DNA from 3 places in the Paenibacillus sp. URB8-2 genome. Region 1 is predicted to be linked to each of the others. Evidence: riboswitches for the same ligand, from Rfam matches in the RefSeq annotation. Region 1 holds a riboswitch; each other region holds the start of a gene.
The links. A riboswitch is a leader RNA that binds a small molecule or an ion and turns the genes downstream of it on or off. The one in region 1 is predicted to bind thiamine pyrophosphate.
Positions count from the first base shown of each region.

Region 1 (7,584 bases):
CGATGCTAATGGAGGAGAAATACTTGCGGAGAACCTTCACGCAATCTTTAACGTAACCGACCGGCGAATCCCGGCGCGATTCTCCCGTCAGCAGCAGGATATGGCGAAGACCGGTAGAGGCAATCGCCGCCGCTTCCTTTTCGACTTCTTCGAGCGTCAGTTTTTTGCGCGGAAAGTCGTAGATGGAGCTGAAGCTGCAGTACGTACAGTGATTGACGCAATAATCGGCTACATACATCGGCGTAAACAGCTGCACGACATGGCCGAAATGAGAACGGGTGATACGCTGCGCCTTCTGAGCCATTTCCTCCAAATGCGGTCCAGCGGCAGGTGACAGCAGGGCAAGCAGATCTTCCTCGTCCAGCTTCTCCTTGGCCAGCGCCCGCCTTACATCCTCCGCCCCATACCCCTTCCACAACTCCTTAAAGGGTAAACGCTCCAGGGTCATCAGCGATTCATAGAAACTCATTGATCTGTCCCCTTTCTATACGCTCAAAAAACCGGTCAAAGGCGAAGAGGCCTCCGCCTCCTGCCGAACCGCTCCCAGCCCGGCCAGATAGGCCTGCCGTCCGGCGGCAACCGCCCCGCGGAAGGCTTCTGCCATGCCCAGCGGATCGCGGGCGGTGGCAATCGCCGTATTCAGCAGCACGGCTGCCGCGCCCATCTCCATCGCTTCTGCCGCCTCCGACGGCCGCCCGATCCCGGCATCCACAATAATCGGCAAGCCGGTCTCTTCAATCAGGATGCCGATCAGTTCTTTCGTCCGGAGGCCCCGGTTGCTTCCGATGGGCGCTCCCAGCGGCATCACCGCCGCCGCCCCTGCGTCTCTCAGACGGAGCGCAGCAGACAGGTCCGGGCTCATGTAGGGAAGGACGACAAAGCCTTCGGCAGCCAGAATTTCCGTGGCGCGGATCGTCTCCAGGTTGTCCGGAAGCAAATACCGCTGATCGTTAATGACTTCAATCTTGACCCAGTTCCCCATTCCCGCCGCTCTGGCCAGCCGGGCGATGCGCACGGCTTCTTCCGCGGTCCGCGCGCCGGAAGTATTGGGCAGCAGAGTCATGTGCGGCGGAATATGATTCAGAACATTCTCCTCCCGCGACGAGGGATCGACTCTCCGAAGAGCTACCGTGATTACTTCGGAGCCGGAAGCTTCGACCACCTCCGGAATAAGCGTATTGCGGCTGTATTTGCCGGTTCCGATGAACAGCCGGCTGGACAGGGCCTTGCCCCCGATATGTAAAGCATCCTTCATAATCTTTAATCCTCCCTATTCATAATATTGAGCGGTCAGCCAAAATAACGGTGATAGAGCGAACGGGCTTCGGCGGGATCTCCCGTTCCGTGAATGAGCACCCGTCCATCGGGAAAGACCGCCAGGCGGTGCTTCTCCAGCGTCAAAGACAGCATATAGGGATTACGCTCCGCCCGGCCGTGAGCGGAAAGCCGCCGCTCCCACTCCTCCAAGTCCAGTCTTGCCGGACTTGCCGGGCGAATCTGCACCGTATCCCGCCCGCAGAGCACTGTCGTTCTGGAATGGCTCCCCGGCGATAAATACGGATAGGTGCGGTTGGAGCCGCAGGATGGACAATCCGCGCGCTTCAGCCTGGACGTATCCATCGACGAGTGGCGGTTGGTCCACAGATCGAAGGAGACCAGCGTTCCGCGCAGCGCGCTCACGTTCCCCGACAGCCATTTCAGCGCCTCGGCTGTCTGATAGGCGGCTGTCATTTGTACGGCGGGACCGATAATGCCCGTCGTATCGCAGGTATCCCCTCCAGTTGGAAGCCCATCCAGCAGACAGTGAAGGCAGGCGCTCTGTCCGGGCACAATCGTCATTGAAATCCCGTAGCTACCGGTACAGGCTCCATAGATCCAGGGAATGCCATTCCTCACGGCAATATCGTTCACAATCATCCTTACCTCGAAATTGTCCGCCGCATCCAGAATAAGGTCTACGTCCCGGGTATAGAGGCCGATTTCATCGGCTGTAATATCCGCAACGATCCCTTCCACCTCTACAGAAGAGTTGACGCTGCGAAGCCTGCGCGCAGCCGCTACCGCCTTGGGCATCCTCTCGGCCGCATCCTGCTCACTGTAGAGATTTTGACGCTGCAGGTTGCTCCATTCCACATAATCCCGGTCGATAAGGGTCACCCTGCCGACGCCCGACCGCACCATCGTCTCCGCGCATGCGGAGCCAAGCGCGCCTGCGCCTATGATCAGCACCTTCGCTTCCGCAAGCTTCTTCTGGCCTTCGGATCCGATTCCATAAAATCGCTCCTGCCTGCTGTATCTGTCCTGCCCGGCGGAATTCATCTTTCGCCTCAGCCTCCTCCCACAAAATGCACAAGCTCGACACGGTCCCCTTCGGCAAGCGTGACATGCCCGTAATCTTCCTTGCCCACGATCACGCCGTTCAGTTCAACGATCATCCGCCGTTCCTTCCATTCGGGGCGGCTCAGCAGATCCGCAAGCGTACCGCAAGCTTCATCAAGCCTGGTCTCGTTTCCGTTGATATACAGATTCATTGCCTTCACCTCCTTTCAAGCCGGGCCGCTCGGACCGCGGAGCGGTAAGCCATTGCCGCAGCCACCGGATCGGCTGCGCCGCAGATGCCCGACAACACGGCAATACCTGCAGCGCCGCTGCGGATGACCTGCCCCGCGTTTCCCGGCTCAATGCCGCCGATCGCGATGACCGGAACCGGGCAAGCCCGGACGGTATCAGCGAGTCCGCTTAGGCCCCGGCCGGGCAGACCCGGTTTGCTGGCCGAGGCGTACACATGCCCATAGAGGCAGTAGTCCGCCCCTTCATCCGCGGCTGCGGCCGCTTCCGCCGCGGAATGGACGGAGCGGCCAATGCGCAGCTCCGGGGCGATTGGCCGGGCGATGGCGGGAGGAAGGCTGTGCCCCGCAAGCTGGACGCCGCCGGCGCCGGAAGCCAGCGCGACATCCAGACGGTCGTTCACGACTATTTTGCCAAGCGGTACACCACGGCGGGACATCTCCTTCACTGTTTCGAACAGCTCATTCGCGGTACACGATTTCTCGCGCAAATGGATATAATTCACCAATGAATGGACAGCCTCGGCGATGGTCACAAAGTTGTCTAACAGCGTCCCGCCGCCGGAAATGAGATGTATCTCGGGATCGGTTTCCCTGACGTCCACAGCTGTGGACCACCGTGAAACGGAATCTTTTGTTGGGTGAATTGCCATGCTCTCCTCCTGTGTTTCTTTGATCACACCAAAAAAGCCGCCCTCTCGAAGGAAGGCGGCCGGAAACTGCAGATAGGATCGAACCTTGATGAGGTCCGGATGCAGATATTCACTCTCCACTTCCCTACGCTGGTACAAACCAGATCAGGTTCAAAGGGTCCGAACAATCACGTTCGTCTCAGCCTTGCGGCACCCCTAGTGTCAATCTCTATGCGGTTATGAATCTTCTACAGCATAGCATATTCTTCCTTCTCATCATACCCCTTGCGTGAAAAAAAGCCCCCGGTCGCACTAGCGAACCGGAGGCTTTGTACTATACCGCTGACGCGGTTGATTTCAAGGCGTAAACGGTTAACCGTTCACGATTTCGCCGCCATTGACATGCATAACCTGGCCGGTCACATACGTCGAATCGTCGGAAGCCAGATAGACATAAGCCGGAGCCAGCTCTTCCGGTTGGCCCGGTCGCTTCATCGGCTGGGTGGCTCCGAACTCACTGACCTTTTTCTCGTCAAAGGTGGACGGAATGAGTGGCGTCCAGATCGGACCCGGCGCGACCGCGTTGACGCGAATGCCTTGTTCGGCCAGATTCATGGCCAGCGAACGGGTGAAGGCGAGAATAGCCCCTTTGGTGGACGAATAGTCCAGCAGCTGAGGGTTTCCTCTGTACGCCGTAATCGAAGTCGTATTGACGATGGTAGAGCCTTTTTTCAAATGAGGCATTGCCGCTTTCGTCAAATAAAACATAGAGAAAATATTCGTGCGGAACGTCCGCTCAAGCTGCTCGGAAGTGATATTCTCGATCTTCTCCTGCGGATGCTGCTCCGCCGCATTGTTGATCAGGATGTCCAGCTTGCCCAGACCCTCCACCGATTTGTTGATGAGGTCCTGGCAGAAGACTTCAACACCAATATCGCCGGAGACGAGAACGCATTTGCGTCCTTCCTGCTCGACCTGGCGCTTCGTTTCCTCCGCGTCGGTGTGCTCGTTCAGATAGGAAATGACCACATCGGCCCCTTCCTTGGCAAAAGCCACCGCAACCGCGCGGCCGATACCGCTGTCTCCGCCTGTAATCAAGGCCGCTTTGCCAAGCAGCTTGCCTGCCGCTTTGTATGTCGCCGGTTCATATTTAGGCCGCGGTGTCATTTCCGATTCCAATCCGGGTTGACGATCCTGATGCTGCGGTGGCAATGTCTTCTGGGTTTGTTGACTGCTATCGCTCATCTTTCATTCTCCTCTCGAAAGTTTGTAAAAGCTCAGACTTTCCTTAGGATGTCTTAGGGATGTGCAATTATTCGTTCCCTCTTACGATATTTAAATTAACCAATTGCCGGAAGCTCAAACAGGAGCAAGGATAGCAAAGAGCGGTCAGCTTTTTGCTCAGATGTTCTGCGGAGAACCCCGATGCTGAATGCCGCAAGCAAGAAGAAACGCCTGACGGCGTCTTTATAAGACGCAAGTACGTTTCTCGTAGAAATATATGTCAAAATGTTAAGCCCCCGGCTTATACATGCTTATATTTACAAAAAACCCGCCTCCGGCGGAGGCGGTTGAAGATGGGACAGCCGTGTGTACGGCTTAAATAATCTCATTAAATACCATAAAGAATAGTGTAGCCAGCAAGCATACTGCCAGCAGCGCGCTCAGTGTGCGGATTTTGCCGATTTCACTGGAGACGTCGCGGCTCTGCTTCATGCCTGCTGCCGCCAAACGCAGCGGCTTGCTCATAATGCCGCCCAAGGCAAACATCGCGAGCAGCAGCAGCGCAACGATAATCATCCACGGCACCGAATATTCGTCTTTAGTCATCATGTAACCGCCGGTGAGCAGTTGGATCACAAGTCCATACTGGGCGAAACGGTTAAATCCGCTGATTGCGCTCAGCGTTCCCTCCTTGGCTGCGGGAGAAAGCTTCTCCATCCGACCGAGAATGAAAGGCAGCACCAGATAGAACCCCAATGCCAGCATGCCGATCATATGTAAAAACATCAAAACATGCCAATCCATAGCGCATTCCTCCCGATAAATCTATGATATAAGTTACATTCGTAAATATTATAACCAATTGCCGCCGCTTCTCAAAAGAAAATCCCCATTTTATCGAAAATAAAATGGGGATACCGTTCATACTTTTGTCAATTAATCACACATTCACTACCGCCGTTACATTTCTTACAGACTCCGCCGATTTATCCAGAGCCGCTTTTTCCTCGCTTGTCAGGTCCAGTTCAAACACTTTCTCAATTCCCCCGGCGCCGAGCAGCGTCGGAACACCCATGAACACATTGCTGTAGCCGTATTCGCCTTCCAAATAGGCAATGACGGGCAGAATCCGTTTCTTGTCCTTCAGAATAGCTTCGGTCATCTGAACCAGAGAAGCCGCCGGCGCATAATAAGCGCTGCCGTTTCCAAGGAGTTCAACAATCTCTCCGCCGCCGTGGCGGGTACGCTCCACAATCGCTTTGATTCGGTCCGCCGGAATCAACGTTTCAATCGGAATCCCGCCGACGCTGGAATAACGTACGAGCGGAACCATGTCGTCGCCGTGTCCTCCGAGTACGACGCCGCGCACATCTTCAAACGAGACATTGAGTTCCTGGGCGATGAAGGTGCAGTACCTTGCCGTATCCAGCACGCCGGATTGGCCGATTACGCGGTTCTTCGGAAAGCCAAGCGCATGGTAGGCCACATAAGTCATGGCGTCAACCGGATTGCTGAGGATGATGACGATGGACTCCGGAGCAACGCGTTTGATATTTTCGCATACCGATTTGATGATGCCGGCATTGGTATTGACTAGATCGTCACGGCTCATGCCCGGCTTGCGGGCCACACCGGCCGTAATAATGACGATATCCGAATCTGCGGCGTCATCATAATTCGCTGTGCCGAGAATCTGACTGTCAAATCTGATGACCGGACCCGCTTCCAGCATATCAAGCGCCTTGCCTTTGGTCGGATTTTCAAGCTGGGGAATATCAAGCAGAACCACATTACCCAATTCATTCTGAGCAAGCATTAGCGCCGTGTTGGCGCCGGTCATGCCGGCGCCCACGACTGTAATCTTGTAACGTTTGATGGCCAATGTGATTGTCCTCCCTACATGTGTTTGATCACTTCATCAGCGAACTCAGAACACTTCAGTTCGGTTGCTCCTTCCATCAGACGAGCGAAATCGTAAGTAACGGTTTTGTTGTTGATTGCGGTACTCATGCCCTTATAGATCAGATCGGCGGCTTCTTGCCAGCCCAAATGCTCGAGCATCATTACCCCGGACAGAACGACGGAACCCGGATTCACAACATCCTTGTCCGCGTATTTCGGCGCCGTACCATGCGTCGCTTCAAAAATGGCATGTCCGGTCACGTAGTTGATGTTCGCTCCCGGAGCGATGCCGATGCCGCCGATTTGCGCAGCCAGGGCGTCGGACAGATAGTCGCCGTTCAGGTTCAGCGTGGCAATAACGTCAAAGTCTGTCGGACGCGTCAGCACCTGCTGCAGCGCGATGTCAGCAATGGCGTCCTTTATAATGATCTTGCCTTCCTGCTCAGCCTTCTTCTGGGCCGCGTTTGCCGCATCGGCGCCTTCGGCCTCCTTGATGGCGTCGTACTGGCTCCAGGTGAACACTTTATCGCCGAATTCCTGCTCAGCGACTTCATATCCCCAGTTCTTGAACGCGCCCTCGGTGAATTTCATGATGTTGCCTTTATGCACAAGCGTAACGCTCTTGCGGCCATGCTTTACTGCGTATTCCACAGCAGCGCGAACAAGACGCTTCGAGCCTTCGGACGATACCGGCTTGATGCCGATGCCCGACGTTTCCGGGAAGCGGATTTTGCTTACTCCCATCTCTTTTTGCAGGAACTCAATCACTTTCTTGACCTGCTCCGAGCCCTCTTGATATTCAATGCCGGCGTAAATATCTTCCGTGTTCTCCCGGAAAATGACCATATCGACCAGCTCCGGCCGCTTTACCGGGGAAGGCACGCCGTCAAAATACCGCACCGGACGCAAACATACGTACAGATCCAGCTCCTGACGCAGCGCTACGTTAAGTGAACGGATGCCTCCGCCGATCGGAGTCGTGAGCGGTCCTTTGATCGCCACGATGTATTCGCGGATCGCTTCGAGCGTATCGTTCGGAAGCCACTCCCCATATGTATTGAATGCTTTCTCTCCGGCAAACACCTCGTACCAGGCAATGCGCTTGGAACCGCCGTAAGCCTTGTCTACCGCCGCGTCCAACACCCGTTTGGAGGCTTTCCAAATGTCGCGTCCTGTTCCGTCACCTTCGATAAAAGGGATAATCGGATGATCCGGGACCTGCAGCTTTCCGTTGTCAATTGTAATTTGTTCGCCCTCTG
Region 1 covers NZ_AP023239.1:2,147,093-2,154,676, reverse strand. Annotated here, with positions in the region: gene thiH (2-iminoacetate synthase ThiH) at 1-469, opposite strand, end outside; gene PUR_RS09780 (thiazole synthase) at 485-1,255, opposite strand; gene PUR_RS09775 (ThiF family adenylyltransferase) at 1,291-2,319, opposite strand; gene thiS (sulfur carrier protein ThiS) at 2,328-2,531, opposite strand; gene PUR_RS09765 (thiamine phosphate synthase) at 2,537-3,220, opposite strand; TPP riboswitch at 3,325-3,427, opposite strand; gene PUR_RS09760 (SDR family oxidoreductase) at 3,572-4,444, opposite strand; gene PUR_RS09755 (hypothetical protein) at 4,799-5,227, opposite strand; gene mdh (malate dehydrogenase) at 5,364-6,305, opposite strand; gene icd (NADP-dependent isocitrate dehydrogenase) at 6,320-7,584, opposite strand, start outside.

Region 2 (7,584 bases), 580 kb from region 1:
CTCCGCTGAACAGCATGCCGGTCTTAACCGCATCCGGGGCCAGATCCTCGCCGACGGAATCGAGCTGCCGCGCCACGGCCTCGGGTTCGAGCGGATACACGCCCTGAACCCCGAGCGTATTCTGCGCCGTCACCGCAGTCAGCGCGGACATGCCGTAGACGCCCAGTTCCTGGAACGTCTTGAGGTCGGCCTGGATTCCCGCGCCTCCGCCACTGTCGGAGCCGGCGATCGTTAACGCTTTGTATACGTTCATCTTTTCGTCTCCCTTGCTGAATAGTTCTGTTTACGCTTGACGGATTCTCGACAGCTTGCCGTATTCGTCCGGCGTAAGAAGCGCCAACTGGTTCAGAAATTCAATCTGGAAGCTGCCCGGACCGTGTGAAGCTGTCTTCTCCGCTGCGAGTTCGGCGGCGACGCCGTAGAAGGAGAGGGCTTCTGCCGCCGCTTCCAGAGGGGAGTCCCCCGCAACCGCCAGGAAAGCGGCGACGACGGAGCTGAGCAGGCAGCCGGTTCCGGTCACTTTGGTCAAAATAGGATGGCCATTGGCTGCGATATACGTTTTCTCTCCATCGGTGATAATGTCCTCTTTTCCGGTAACAATGACGATGCATCCGAGCTTTTTCGCCGCTTTAATGGCCACGGCGGCATGATCGCCGTCGCCTGCTCCGGCGTCCACGCCTTTAATGGACCATTTCTCTCCGATGACGTTGGCAACCTCGGCGACATTTCCCCGCAGCGCGGTAATCTTCATTTCCGAAACGAGACGATGCGTGACTTCCGTCCGGTACGCAGTCGCGCCGGCTCCCACTGGATCGAGAACGACCGGTACACCGTGCTTGTTGGCCGACTGTCCGGCGAGCAGCATGGCCTTGATGGCTTGCTCGTTAAGCGTGCCGATGTTGATCAGGACGGCGCCGGACATCGCAGCTACATCCGCCACTTCTTCATGCGAATCCGCCATAAACGGCGAAGCTCCCAGAGCGAGCAGACCGTTGGCGGTAAAGTTGGTGACGACGATGTTGGTGATGTTGTGGATGAGTGGATTGTTTTCCCGAAGCTTGGTTATGAAAGACATTTGAGTTCCCCCCTAAATTAGTATGAACCTATAAATTCACAAAAGCGTCCCCGGCCGTAATACCCGCAGGCAGCAGTCCGTTGTCTCCAAGCCACTTCAGCACTTTGTCCCATGATTCCGGGTCCTGATACCCGAAGGGCTTATCGCCCGCGTCCATCAGCGGCAGCAGCACTTTAAGGCTCTGCGTTTCAATTTCCTTGTCCAGAGGAGCGGTCCCGTCCTCATGCGCCAGCAGGATAGACAGCGCTTCGTCAGGATGCTCTTTTACATACGCCTGACCTTCCCGCATCGCCGCCAGAAACTTGCTGTAATCGTCTTTATGCTGACTGATTCCCTCGTCGCTGGCAACAAGCACTAGCTCGGAATAGTCGGGCACACCGTATTTCGCCGGGTCGATCGAGGTGACAGGGTGGCCTTCTTTTTGCAAAATAAGCTGCTCATGGTTGATGAACGCACCCATAATAGCGTCGGTCTGTCCGGTGGAAATAGCCGGGATCAAGTCGTAGCCCACATCCACAAAATTAACCTTATCCGGATCACCGCCGTCGGCTTTGACCATCGTCTTGACCATCGCTTCATAGAGCGGGATGGAAGAATACCCCACATTTTTGCCGGCCAAATCCTTAGGCGTATGTACGGAACTGTCTGCAGGCACCATCAGGTGAGTCAGCGGGTGACGGACTATGGAAGCCAGCGCTTTTACAGGAATTTTCTCTCCCCGTGCCATCAGCACCTGCGGCTGGTAGCTTAGCGCAAGATCCACTTTGCCTGCCGCGACGAGCTTCAGCGCATCATTCGTGTCCGCCGGCATTTGAATTTCCACATCGAGTCCCTGCTTGGTGAAATAACCCTGTTCCTGTGCGGCATACAAAAAAGAATGCACGGCGTTCGGATACCAGTCGAGCATAAGAGTCAGCTTGTGTGCAGATGCAACCGGGCTGCTCGATGCAATGGGGGCTTGCGAGGGTGAGGCAGAAGCCGCGGAATCGCCGGACGGCGAAGAGCCTCCGCAAGCGGTTGTCAAGAGAAGGAGCGATAAGACGGGCAGCAGTAAAGCTTTACTACGGGTAAAAATTTTCATCAATATGTACCTCTTTTCTTAAGAATTTGATGCTCCAGCAGCCGGACAGCCAGGAATAGCGCGATACCGAGTGCTGAGAGCAGAACAATGGCGGCGAACATTTCGGCGCTGTGCAGGCTTCCCGCCATCCGGCGGCTGTAATAACCAAGTCCGCGCGTGCCTCCGAGCCATTCCCCGATGGTCGCGCCGATCACGCAGTACACCACCGACAGCTTCAGTCCCGAGAAAAAGGAAGGAAGCGCCAGCGGAACTCCGATCTTGAACAGCAGTTGCGAACGGTTCGCGCCCATGGTCAGCAGCAGCTCTTTGTAGGCGCCGCCGCTTTTGCCGAGACCGTCGTAGACACCCACGACGACCGGGAAGAACGCGGTCAGGAAGACGACGGCGACCTTGCTCCAAAGGGAATAGCCGAACCACATGATAAAAATGGGGGAGAGCGCGATCAGCGGAATCGTCTGGCTGATGATAATAAAAGGATAGAGTGCCTTTTCCAGCGTTCGGGACAGATGCATGCCGGTTCCAAGCAGGATGCCGCCCGCCACCGACAGCAGGCATCCAATTGCCACTTCCTCCAAAGTGGCAGGCAAATGAGTGCCGAGCAGCAGTCCTGCGTTTAGGACGAGCGCGGTCCAGATCGAGGAGGGTGCGGGAAGGATAAAGGACGGAACGAGTCCCGAGCGCACAGCCGCTTCCCACACGGCGAGTATCAACAGCAGCAGGAGAAGAAAGGCGCCGTAACGGCGAATTCCTTCCTTAAACGGCGCGCGTTTCATACAGCCTCCGCTCCAGTTCGGCCCGCAAAGAGACAAAGCCGGGCTCGTAATTCATTTCCAGACGCCGGGGTCTCGGCAGCTCCATGTTCATCTCCTGAAGGGAGCCGCCGCTGGAGGACGGCATTAGAAAGATTCGGTCACTCAGCAGAATAGCTTCCTCCAGATCATGCGTAATGAACATAACGGTCCGCCCCAGCTCCCCCCATAGCTCCAGCAGCCAGCGGTGCATGTCCCGCTTGGTCATGGCGTCGAGCGCGCCGAACGGCTCATCGAGCAGCATGAGCTCGCCGCCGCTCATCAGCGTACGTAGAAAAGCGGCCCGCTGGCGCATCCCGCCGGACAGCTCATGCGGATAAGCAAGCTCATAACCGGCGAGTCCGAAACGCTTCAGCATGTCCTGTACCACAGACTTTTTGTCTTTACTGGCCCGGCCTTTGATCTCCAACGGCAGCAGGCAGTTGTCCAGCACCGTCCGCCAGGGCAGCAGGAGGTCCTGCTGAGGCATGTAGGCGGTAAGGCCGAGCCGGTTCCCCCCGGAGCCGCTGTCGGAGCCACGCAGCCCGATTTCTCCCGCCGTTTGCTCCAGCAGTCCGGCTATTACTTTGAACAGCGTGCTTTTGCCGCAGCCGCTGGCGCCGACGATGCTGACGAATTCGCCCTTGCGGAGCGTTAACGACAGTTCCGAAAATACGGGCTTCTGCTGCGGAAACGAAAAAGAAAGGCGGCGGAGAGATAAAAGTTCTTCGATAATCGGTCAGCCCTCCTTAAGATGAATAAAGACCCGTCCATTTCCGTTAGAGAAATGGACGGGCCTTCAAAATATCCGCCGTACAAGCGCTAGGTCTGTACGGCTTCGATTAAGTAAGCTCCAGGTTCCACTTCCCTACGCTGGTATGATCCAGATCAGGTTCCAAGGGTCCGAAGCTCGCGGCTCCGTCTCAGTCGGATGACGCCCCTAGTGAAATTGCGGTCTTTTATTCGGTTTTCATTGTTTTTAACTATACCATATCCCAGTCGGTTCCCTCAATGTACCATTTGGGCCTGATCGACTCAAAACCGAGATGATCCTCCATTATGCGATAAATTCTGGCTATCATTTTTAATCCAGTGATCAGGAATGCTTAAAGTAGGCGGCAGTTTGGTATGGATATCGCCCTTAGCCGAATTCACTTGCGCTTGAGTAAGAAAAATACTTCCTGTGAGATCGGCGCCGCTAAGGTTGGCATCCCTAAAGTCAGCGCCGATCAGATCAGTTACTCTCATGTCAGCATCTCTCAGGTCGCTTGCAATAAGCAGAGCGCCTCTTAAGTTAGCCCCTCTAAGATCGGCTCCTCTTAAATTTGCGCCTATAAAGTCGCTTCCCTTGCGTACTTTGGTTTTTGCTTTTTGGTTTTGATTATGCCGCGGTGTAGCTTTTGCACGCACCCGTTCACTTGTCTGCAGAAGCAGATCATTAACAATCGCCCGATGGGCAGGGACGTTAAGTTCCAAAATCGAGCTTGGATCAAGATTCGTGAGATACTCCGTTTGCTCCAGAACAGCCTGTAAATCTTTGTGAATCGGCTCAGCCTCTTCTAAACTCAGCGCTTCATTCAAGTAGTAAAGCATTTCATGAAGCTGCTGCATAATGGGAAACAGCTCAAACATCTCTTTTGCCAACGCCGGATTATCCCGCCAATCGTTTCCGGCATAGGTAATTTGGGATACCTTTTGACCTGAATGGATTATCGAAAGTGACGCGCATAGCCTTCACCAAAAAGAACGCCCCCACGCTAATTGCGGAGCGTCCTTTGCATTGTATAACTCGCTTAGCCGGTCTTCAAGTTAAAGCTGCAAAGCCGCGATTTCATCAATCTTCGCCGCTTCCGCGGGATCGGCTGCAATCAGCCGGTCATACAGAGACTGATCCTGGGCGATGTTATTCTTCTTCAGTACAGCCAGGTACCAACGAGCTGTTTCACGATTGGCTGCATCTGTATAATCTTCGTTCAGGCCAAGCTGCAGCGTATCCGCGGCCGTTTGCAGCTGTCCGGACATAAATTGAATTTTGCCCGCATTCAGTCTTATAGCCGGAGGGACAGTAAGCGACCGTCCTTGCAGCTCTCCGGGAGACAGAGTCTTCAAATATTCCATATCCGCCAGAACCTGACTGTAGGCTTGAAACCCCATTTTGAACTTCTCTTGCATGTTTGCCTTCCTGTTAATATCATCTTTTTGTGCGTATGCCGCCTGACCCAGATCATAAGAACGGCTGATTATAGCACTGTACCAGTCCATCTCCCAGAGGTTTTCGCTATTTATTAGATCCGCATAATTTTCATTGAATCCAAGCTTCAAGGTAGCCTTGGCTGCCTCGCGTTCTCCTGACATAAGCTGCATTTTTCCTGCATTAAGCGCGATGGTCGGAGTAACGGAGAACGGACGTCCCTGCATTTGCTCCGGAGGGAGTGTCTTCAAGTGCTCAACACCGGCCACAACATTCGCGTATGCCTCCAGCCCTGACTTGAAATACTCCTGCTCCCGGGCGTTGTCTTTTTGGGTATGGGCCTGGGCTCCCATCATCACAGCACGGCTGATCAAGGCATCCGCCCATTCAATATCCCAGACGAACTTGTCGGCATTGTCACGGTACACCCCGAAATCAAGATCGCCTTGCCCTTTAAGGGCATAGTAAGCTGCCAACTGGGCCAGTAATTGCTTGTTGTATGGCTCGTTCTTGAGGGCGGGAGTCAGCACATGCAAGGACTCTTCGAGGTACTGCCCGTTTTGAGTCTGGCTAAACACCTGCTGATCCATAGAGGACAGATACATCGCCGCCTCCGGATGGCCCGGGCGCTTATCCAAAGCTTTCACCAGCGGCGCCTTCAGCTCTTCATAGGACTGGCTGACCGCAGTCAGATTCTTGGCTTTCACAGCGGCATTGCTCGATCCGATATAGCCGATCAAAATGAACAGCAGAAATACGGTGCCGATTCCGAGCACAGTAAAATATCCAAGACGCAGCCCCGCCGTATTCCAGTTCCGGCGCAGCGGCTTGCTGTCCATGACCGCCGCCGTCCCGGCCAGACCGATAAAGACCAGTATTCCCATGAAAGCATAGCTCATATTGAAGTCCAACAAGCTGTGGATCAGAATAGACAAGGCGATAATCAGATAAAAGAAACCGTTGCTGAAATCGTCCTTATCCCTCTTTGCATACCCGCGAATATATTTATAGAAAATATAAAAGATAAAACTCATGAACACGATAAATCCGAAAATCCCGACCTCAATCAGGTACTGCAGGAAGAAGTTATGAACCTGACGGCTGCTATAAGGGTTGTTCTGGTAGTGCTCATACAGCGCGGCCCAGCCTCCTCCTCCGGCACCGAGGATCGGATGATCCTTAACCACTTTTAATGCATCCTTATAAAAAGTTATACGCTCCAGCACGCTGTGCTGTTTGAAGTTAATGTTCTCCAGACGTATCCCGATGTTCGGAGGCAGCAGGTTTCGCACGCTTGTTCCGATAAACAGGAAAGCGATGATGCCGACCAGCACTATAGAGCCGAGTGGAATCCACAGTCCGCTCAGCTTGCGCGCCTCCAGCCCCCCGAGTTTCTTGTGCAGCCAAGGTTCCGCAAACCGCTGGATGACCCAGCCCAGCACGGCAACGATCAAAGAGCCCCCGAGCAAATACCCCCAGCCCTTGGAGGCGGCGGATGATGTGAATGCGGTATTCAGCTCGATACCTAAATTGGTTACGGGTGTTGTAATTAACAACGAGACGACTCCGGCAATTCCGAGGTGAACGATCCATAGGATTTGCTGCACAGGCTTTAGGAACAGAAGCAGCAGGATGAATGCAACGGGCAGCATAACCAGTCCGCCGCGCGACAGCGTGAGCAGAATGGATACAATAATCGGAACCAGCATGAACCCGTGCGTCAGCCGGCCATACCATTTCCGGGAGCGAACGAGCGCGAACAGGGCGACAAACAGAAAAGCCATCAGGAATGCAGCATATGTATTTGCATACTGAAAAATCGAGGTGAGCCGCAAGCCGTTGGAGTCGGTCATCACCGAACCCGAATATTTACCCTCGCGCACGGTATCGGAGAACCAGCCTACCAGAGCGCCGGCGAATTTCCAGCTCCCCAGCCAATTCAACAGCCCGAAGGCTACGATGAAATAGGCGATGGCGAGAATGGCGTTCTGAATGACAATATTGATTTGCCTCTGCTTCAGCAGATATAACGCAACAATGAATATTGTTGCATACATGCTCTGAATGAACATCATATTCATTGCCATATAATGCGAGACGGCGACAAACATCGACAGGATATAAGTGACAGGAAGCAATGCCGCCATCACAGTCACCAAATCCCGCTGTTCGGTCAATTTGAACTTGGTTATATCAAGGCCAATCCATACCAGGAGCATCAAGCCGCTTAGCAAAGCGGATATATACAGAGGCTTCTCGTAATCCATATTCAAACCATTAAATAATCCCACTTGAAACGGGGCCCAGCCCAAAAATAAAACAAACGCAAGGGCCAACATCCACACCGGACCTGAAATCTTTTCTACATTTCTCGACTGCACAGCATTTTTTCCGTATACGGGTTTCGACACGCTATGATCTCCTTTTCCTGTAGATATTTCAATATTTT
Region 2 covers NZ_AP023239.1:2,728,900-2,736,483, forward strand. Annotated here, with positions in the region: gene thiD (bifunctional hydroxymethylpyrimidine kinase/phosphomethylpyrimidine kinase) at 1-253, opposite strand, end outside; gene thiM (hydroxyethylthiazole kinase) at 284-1,075, opposite strand; gene PUR_RS12530 (ABC transporter substrate-binding protein) at 1,104-2,156, opposite strand; gene PUR_RS12535 (ABC transporter permease) at 2,156-2,929, opposite strand; gene PUR_RS12540 (ABC transporter ATP-binding protein) at 2,910-3,680, opposite strand; TPP riboswitch at 3,793-3,896, opposite strand; partial or broken gene PUR_RS12545 (pentapeptide repeat-containing protein) at 3,980-4,678, opposite strand; gene PUR_RS12550 (O-antigen ligase family protein) at 4,754-7,546, opposite strand.
Region 2: another riboswitch for thiamine pyrophosphate. It lies ahead of PUR_RS12540 (ABC transporter ATP-binding protein); the one in region 1 lies ahead of PUR_RS09765 (thiamine phosphate synthase).

Region 3 (7,584 bases), 1.7 Mb from region 1:
CCCGGGGCAGCGCCCGCGTCTGCCGCTGCCGGCGGTGCTGCATCATAACCGCTACGATGCCGAAGGGACCGTACGGCAGGTCGAGGCCTACGACGGCACGATGTCCGATTATTTGCGCCAGCGGACCGGCGGGGCGAAGGATACCCCTTGGTCGGCCATCATAGCGGGCCGTCTCGCGGAGCCGATCCGGCTGCATATGAAGGATTTCCTGCAGGACAAAGGCTTTTTGCGCAGGTAAGACGGAATCGGCAGAGCAGGCTGGCGGAGTGTGGGTTTCAATAGAGGGGTATGGGCCTCGGCATGGGAATGCCGGTCCGTGCCCTTTTTGCCGTTGTAAGGTGACAGTTGTCATCACGCGAAGCGGACTCGTTTACTTGGCGGGGACAGGATGGCATATACAGTCAGCGGAGCGCGCCGTTCTTGGCCTGTTCTTCCCGCATCCACCCCGACAGCTGGCGTTTCAGCCGCAAAAATTCGGGATGCTCCGTCATTTCCTCCCGGCGCGGCCGGGGAAAAGGCACATCAACGGTGTGCAATATGGTCCCCGGCCGTCCCGAGAACACATAGATGCGGCTGGAGAGCAGCAGCGCCTCTTCAATGCTATGCGTGATGAACAGCACGGAGCGGCGGTTCTCCTCCCACAGCTCCAGCAGCCAGCGCTGCATCTCGCTGCGGGTGAGGGCGTCGAGCGCGCTGAACGGCTCGTCCAGGAGCATCAGCTCCTGGGGCGCCAGCAGCGCGCGCAGGAAGGCGGCGCGCTGCTGCATGCCGCCGGACAGCATGTGCGGATACGCCTTCTCGAATCCGCCGAGTCCAACCTTCGCGAGCCATCGCCGGGCTTCCTCGCGGGCTTCGCTTCGCGCCGCGCCCTTCAGCTCGCGGGCAAGAATCACGTTATCCTCGATGCTGCGCCAAGGAAATAGCGCCGGCTGCTGCGGCATGTAGCTGACGCTGCCCCGCTGCCCGGTAACCGTAGCGCCGTTCATCCGCACGGCGCCCGCATCCGGCTTGACCAGTCCGCCGATGATGTGGAAGAGCGTGCTCTTGCCGCAGCCCGACGGGCCGATGATGGATACGAACTCATCCGGCTTCACCGTAAGCGACACCTGCTCCAGCACCGGGATGCTACGCCCGCGCTGGGAGAAGGATTTGGAGATGCCGGAGACCTCCAGCGCGGGAGCTTCGGTGCCCGAATCCGGCGAAGCGGCGGCCGGCCTCTCCTCTTTTACCGGTTCTCCGCTTGATGGCGGAACGGTCTTGTTCGTCACTTATTAGCGCCCCTTTCTGCATATTCTTTCCTTGCGCCCGTTATTGTGCGTCCCGCCGCGGCTTCCAGCGGACCAGCCATTTCTCCATCAGAACAACGGCGGCGAACAGCAGCAGGCTCAGCAGCACGCTCAGAATTATGGCGGCGAACATCCGGTCCGTGCGAAACGCCGATTTCTGTATCTGCATATAGTAGCCGAGTCCCTGGTTCCCTCCAATCAGCTCCGCCACCACGGCGCCCGTCACGGCGTAGGCGGCGGATATTTTGATGCCGGAGAACAGGGAGGGCAGCGCATGTGGTAGCTCCAGCTTGGAGAAGATCTGCCGCCTTGAGGCGCCCGCCATCTTCATAAATTGAAGCATCATGCGGTCGGTCTGGGCGAGTCCGCCCAGGCCCGCGACCGCCACGGGGAAGAAGCACACAAGCGTAATGAGAATAATCTTCGGCAGCTGGCCGAAGCCGAACCAGATCACAAGCAGCGGACCGAGCGCAATAATCGGCACGTTCTGGCTTAAGATCAGCAGCGGGTACAGCGCGCGCGCCGACCAGGGGACAATATGCAGCAGTACGGCGGCGGCAATCCCTACGGCCACGCCGAGCGGAAAGCCAATCAGCGTCAGCCGCAGCGTTGCCAGCGTATGCCCTTTAAGGGATGAAGCGCTGGCCATGCCTTCCCGCCAAATGTCGGAGGGAGCGGGCAGCATCCATTTTTCCACATGGAACCAGGAGACCGACACCTGCCACAGCGCCAAAAACAAGAGGACCGCCACAAGGGGCGGCCAGATTTGTTTCCACCTGGAAATCACGGGCGGTATTTCTCCGTCAGTTTGTCCATGCTGATTCCGCCCGGGTTATGGGCGATCTTGACCTGCGAGATGACGCTGGGGCAGCCCGCTTCGATCAACGCCTCCTGCATCTCCCTGACAATTTCCAGCAGGTCGGAGAGCTCGCCTTCCATCGTCGTCTCCAGCGCGTTCACCTGATGCTTCACACCGGAACGCTGAATGACTTCAATCGCCTTGTCCACATAAGAAATTACGTCTTCGCCTCCCGGCGTCTTCGGAATCACCTGAATGCTCAGCAGCGTACTTGCCATTCACTATCATCCTTTCATGTCGTTGATACTTTCATGACCATAATACTTTCATACCGTTAATTGTGAACCCCGTGAATCAAGATTTTAATTCTATTAAACTTACTGCCCGTCCGGCAAAAATTCGTTCGTGAACGCTTTGTCGGCTTCAAGCGGTTTGTCCAGCAGCTTCAGCCCGTACATCCAGTCGGCGTAGTTTTTCCATACTTCGGGCTTCTGCTCGCCCCACTGAGCGGCGTCGTCCTTGTATTTCGGGCTGAGCCATTCCTGGCTGGCCTGAACGAGCTTCGCGTCCAGATCGGGAACCGCCTTGATCAGGATATCGGCAGCCTCTTTTGGATGGTCGATCGCGTATTGGTAGCCCTTGGACGTCGCCTTCAAAAAGGCTTTTACCACCTCGGGATTCTCGGCGATTTCCTTCTCGCTCGTCGTCAGCACCGGCGTGTAATAGTCGAGCTGCGGAGCGTAATCCTTCAAATACAGCATATCCAGCGGCTCGCCGCGCAGCTTCGCTTCAATACCGGTCCAGGCGTAGAAAATCCAGGCAAAGTCAATATCCCGTTTGACGGCTGTAAAATAATCGGCTTCGCCGATCGTGACCTGTTTGACCTTCTTCACGTCGCCGCCCACCGGGTCCATAATGGCCTTCATGGAAGCCTCTTCCACCGGCGATCCCCAGCCGCCGTAAGTTTTTCCTTCGAAGTTCTTCGGCGATTTGATGCCCCGGTCGACCGGAGCCGCGAAGCCGGATGTGTTATGCTGGATAATTGCCGCGATGGACACGAGCGGAACGCCCTGAATGCGTGCCAGCGTCAGGCTGTCCTGCGCGCCGACGCCAAAAGCGGCTTCTCCCGAAGTAACCATCGTATCCGCGCCTGCCGCTCCCGGCTGTACAATGTCCACGTTAAGGCCTTCCTCTGCGTAATAGCCGAGCTCTTTGGCGACATACAGTCCGGTGTGATTCGTGTTCGGCGTCCAGTCGAGCGCGACCTTTACCGGTACTGCCGCTTTTGGCGAACTTTGGGCGGAAGCGGATGCCTCCGGCGAAGCGGAAGCAGAGGTTCCCTGAGCACCGCCCGCGTTCCCTCCCGAATTATTGCTGCCGCATCCCGCCGCAGCGAAGATGAACAGGCAGGCCAGGCACAGTGATAACCATTTTTTGACTCCCATTTATATAATCTCTCCTTTGTATTGCCGCCCCGGATATCCCTGAAGCGGCGGATATTCCCGTCTTCATGAAAGCTCATCCCCAAAATCGCGGGAACGCCCTGCGGACCCGGAAATCTGCGCACCCCCCTCAGTGCCAAGAAATAATGCCAAAAAAGCGCCCCTGAACATCAGGGACGCGAAGGAACGCATGACTGCGGCGGTCCTGGAAGACCACACGCTTAGGCCTTTCCTACGCTGGCATTATCCAGATCAGGTATAAGGGTCAGTATCTTGCGGGATACACTCTCAGCCGGCCGTAATTCCAGCACCCCTGGTTCTATGAAGTTTCGGGTATTCTTGCTGCTTACGGTGTAATTATAGACGCAAGGTTCCGGGGTTGTCCAGCCTGCCGGTTATTCGAGTTTCTTGCGGCGGCGGCCTTTAATCCCGCTCCACAGTTCGCGCACCGTCAGAACGGCGCTGACAATTATGCCGCAGAAGGTCAGAAACAGAGCGATGTATTCGAATACGGAATACTGCAGTATTTTGCTCCAGTCGATGTTTCCCTTCAGATCCTCGATTACCTGGTTCATCCCGTAAATTCCGCTTACAACCGTGAATACCGTCAGAATCATCAGCAGATTGTCGCGGCGCTTGGCCTGGAAGGTCTCCTGATACTGGAACAGGTCGGCCAGCGTCTGCTTTACTTCCACGAATAATTCATCATTGCCGTACACTTTGCGCAATTGAAAGAAGATTTCACGGCCCTGTGTCTGCGAGATCAGTTCAAGAAAATAAAATTTGGCGGAGAACTTGTTGATATAGTAGATCAAATCCTCGATTTCTTCATAATCATGCTCGATCCGCAGCCGCGAGTGCACATTGGACAACTTCAGCAGCACGATCTTGTGAAACAGGCTGAGCAGCAGGCCGTAATAGTATTCGCCGTACATCTGACCCGCGAGCTTCACGGCGGTTTCGGAATTGCTGCGGCTCAGGCAGCAGAAGGTCTGCTCGTTCGTCATATAATAAGTGCCCGGACCCCAGCGGTCGTACCTATGCCTCCGGCAGTACTCCCCGATATATTCTTCGCTGCTTGCGCTCATGTAAGGACGGCCGTCCGGGTTCATTCCGTCGAGCTGGGAAGCGCGGTAGCATGTTCTGTAGTCGATTTCCTCCCCTTCCTCTACCCCGTAGAAGGCCTGAACCATCATGCGCTCATCCACGAAAAAAGGCAGCGTTTCGAAGTAAGCCGAGTTCAAATCCGACTGGTCGAGGAAAGTCTCCAGGCCATTCAACAGATTTCTGAACACGAAATCTTCCATCTGCTTGAACATTCTGTCCTCACAGTAAATACGCGCCGCCTCGTCCGCTTCCGATACATTTTCCAGCGAGCGGAACCGGTCGGCGAATTCCAGCGCGAAACTAAGTGGAAGCCTCTCTTCATCGATCGCCGTCCGGATAGTAATAAAACCGAGCTGAAACGGACAAATGAACACATCCGTCGAGAGCACCTGAAAGGAAACGGAGCCCTGCGGCATTTCCATCCGGCAATTCAGGCCGTTCACCCGGGAATAGCGGCGAAACGAATCTTTATCCTCTCCGCGCGGAAACAGCACATGGGCGGCGAACGGCATATAGGAACGCTCCATGTTCTCATGCGAGACACAGTAGCCTTCTCCGTAATAATCGTCCTGCAGTTCTTTATGATTCAGAAAAAACGGGGTGAATCCGTCCCGCTTAAGCCGCGCCTCAAGCTCCGGTCCTTGCCCCTGCTTAATGGAGAAGGGAAAAATAAACTGCAGGAGCGCGGTATGTAGAATGGGATCATCCAAGAGTTGGTTCATGGTAGTCCTCCTGACTTTGAGGGTAATCGACAATAGTATTTACACCGTCTGCATTGCCTTGAAAAAGGAGGCGCGCCCCCCGGAGTCAATCCCTTCCATTTAGGATTCATTCCGCCGAGTCAGGGTACATTATATTGTATCGACCCGCTGAGCTTATGTATCTCTTGGCTTGAATAGAAAGGAGATTGGGATGTTCATGGACAACAAAGAATTGGAACAACGTATAATCAAGGCGCTGGATGACAACAAATTCGGTTCTTTCGCCACAATTGAAGCCGGCAGCAAGCCGAAGGTTCGTTATATGGCCGTCTTTCATGAGGGGCTTAACCTCTATTTGGCCACAGACCGCAAGACGCATAAAGTGGAAGAACTGCAAAATAACCCGAATGTGTTTCTGCTGCTGGGCTATGAGGCGGGAGGCAGCAAGGATATCCTTGAGATTGAAGCGCAGGCGTCCGTTACCAAAGACGGCAGCCTGCGCGAGAAAATATGGAACAAAGATTTGGAGCGTTGGTTCAAGGGACCGGATGATCCGGATTACGTCATTCTGGAGCTTTCGCCGACGCGTATCGAATATACCGGAAAAGACCGGAAACCCGAGGTTTGGGAAAAGCAGACGGCGTCCGCGGGCAAGTAAGTTAAACCTTGTTTTTAAATAGCAGTCATGATTGAAAAGCGTCCCGAAAGGGGACGCTTTTTTCCATGGTTTCCCTTTTTCTGGGCGAAAGATGCTATAATGACCACAAGTGTTGGTATTAATATAGGTCATAAGGAGGATATCCATGCAGTGCAGTGATTGCTTACCCTTAGCTCCCATTGAAGATGAAGGAATCGTAAAAATTCGGCGCGCATCACCCGCTCTTGCCTCCGCCATTCAAGCGGCCGGATATGCCCTTGACGCTTTTAAGACAGGCTATGAAATTCCGTATGATTCCCGTGAGCAGCTAAAGGCCATCATGAAGCTGCTGGAAGAGTCGGAAGAAATGGAGCAGATTGCGGTGTGCGTAACGGGGGCGGCGATCTCGGGTCTTTTTGAGCGTTGGGTACCCCTCACCCAGTTAAAAGCCCGCGTTTCCAATCATACTCTCGTCGACATCATCACCAATAAAGAGTTTTGCAGTTACATGCAGCCGATCGTCGACTCCACCGAACAGATCATCGGATTTGAGTTTCTGCTGCGCCCGCTGCCGCATGGACCGGAGTTTCAGCCTCAAACCCTTTTTGAAGTTGCGAGGCGGAGCGGGCTCCACTCCTTTCTGGACCGGGCGGCCCGCATATCCGCCATCGAATCCAGCGCCCGGCATTTGCCTGAAGGAATCAAACGGTTTGTCAACTTTCTCCCCTCCTCCATATATAATCCCAAATATTGTCTTACACATACGTTTCAAACGATTCAACAGAAGGGTCTTCGTCCGGAAGACTTCGTGTTTGAGGTGGTGGAGACGGAGAAAATCCGCGATATCGACCATCTTGCAACTATTTTCTCGGAATACCGCGAGCATGGCGTGCATGTTGCGCTGGATGATGTCGGTTCGGGCTATGCAACGCTTGAGGTCATGTCGCGGCTTCAGCCGGATTATGTGAAAATTGACCGCGGGCTAATCAGCATGTGCGATCAGGAGCCCCATAAACAAACCAGCATTAAGGAAGTTGTCGAAAAAGCGGGCCGTTTCGGAGGCAAGGTGCTGGCCGAAGGCATAGAGCGGCGAGAGGAATTTCAATTTTGCCTGGATAACGGCATCGAATTGGCTCAAGGTTACTTTTTTGGCAGACCGGAGTTTGAGCCGCCGCCCCGGCTTTTTGAGATCTAGCTTGCCCGAGATCCAACTTTTTTACCATTCCAACCTGTACATAGGTTACGATGAAAAGAAACGGTTGCCATCCTGCATCGGAGGGCGCAGCCGTTTCTTCTTGTGTAAAGCGCCACAACGTGAAATGAAGGAGGAACTGTTGTTATGAGCGGCACTTTGCTGTATATCGAGGACGATCCGCAAATCGCCGGCCCTGTCGCCAGGGACCTGCGGGACCGCGGTTATGCGGTCCGCTGGCTGCAGACGGGAGAGCGGGCCGTGGAAGAAGCAGACGGCTGCCATCTGGCTATTCTGGACGTCATGCTGCCGGGGCTGGACGGCTTTACCGTCGGACAGCGGTTAAAAAAGTGTTTCCCGGGCGTTCCCATTCTGATGCTCTCGGCGAGAACGTCGATCGACGACAAGCTCCAGGGTCTG
Region 3 covers NZ_AP023239.1:402,780-410,363, forward strand. Annotated here, with positions in the region: partial or broken gene nfsA (oxygen-insensitive NADPH nitroreductase) at 1-238, shown strand, start outside; gene PUR_RS01905 (ABC transporter ATP-binding protein) at 402-1,268, opposite strand; gene PUR_RS01910 (ABC transporter permease) at 1,309-2,073, opposite strand; gene PUR_RS01915 (MTH1187 family thiamine-binding protein) at 2,070-2,363, opposite strand; gene PUR_RS01920 (ABC transporter substrate-binding protein) at 2,463-3,530, opposite strand; TPP riboswitch at 3,740-3,852, opposite strand; gene PUR_RS01925 (hypothetical protein) at 3,923-5,356, opposite strand; gene PUR_RS01930 (pyridoxamine 5'-phosphate oxidase family protein) at 5,553-5,993, shown strand; gene PUR_RS01935 (EAL domain-containing protein) at 6,139-7,167, shown strand; gene PUR_RS01940 (response regulator transcription factor) at 7,312-7,584, shown strand, end outside.
Region 3: another riboswitch for thiamine pyrophosphate. It lies ahead of PUR_RS01920 (ABC transporter substrate-binding protein); the one in region 1 lies ahead of PUR_RS09765 (thiamine phosphate synthase).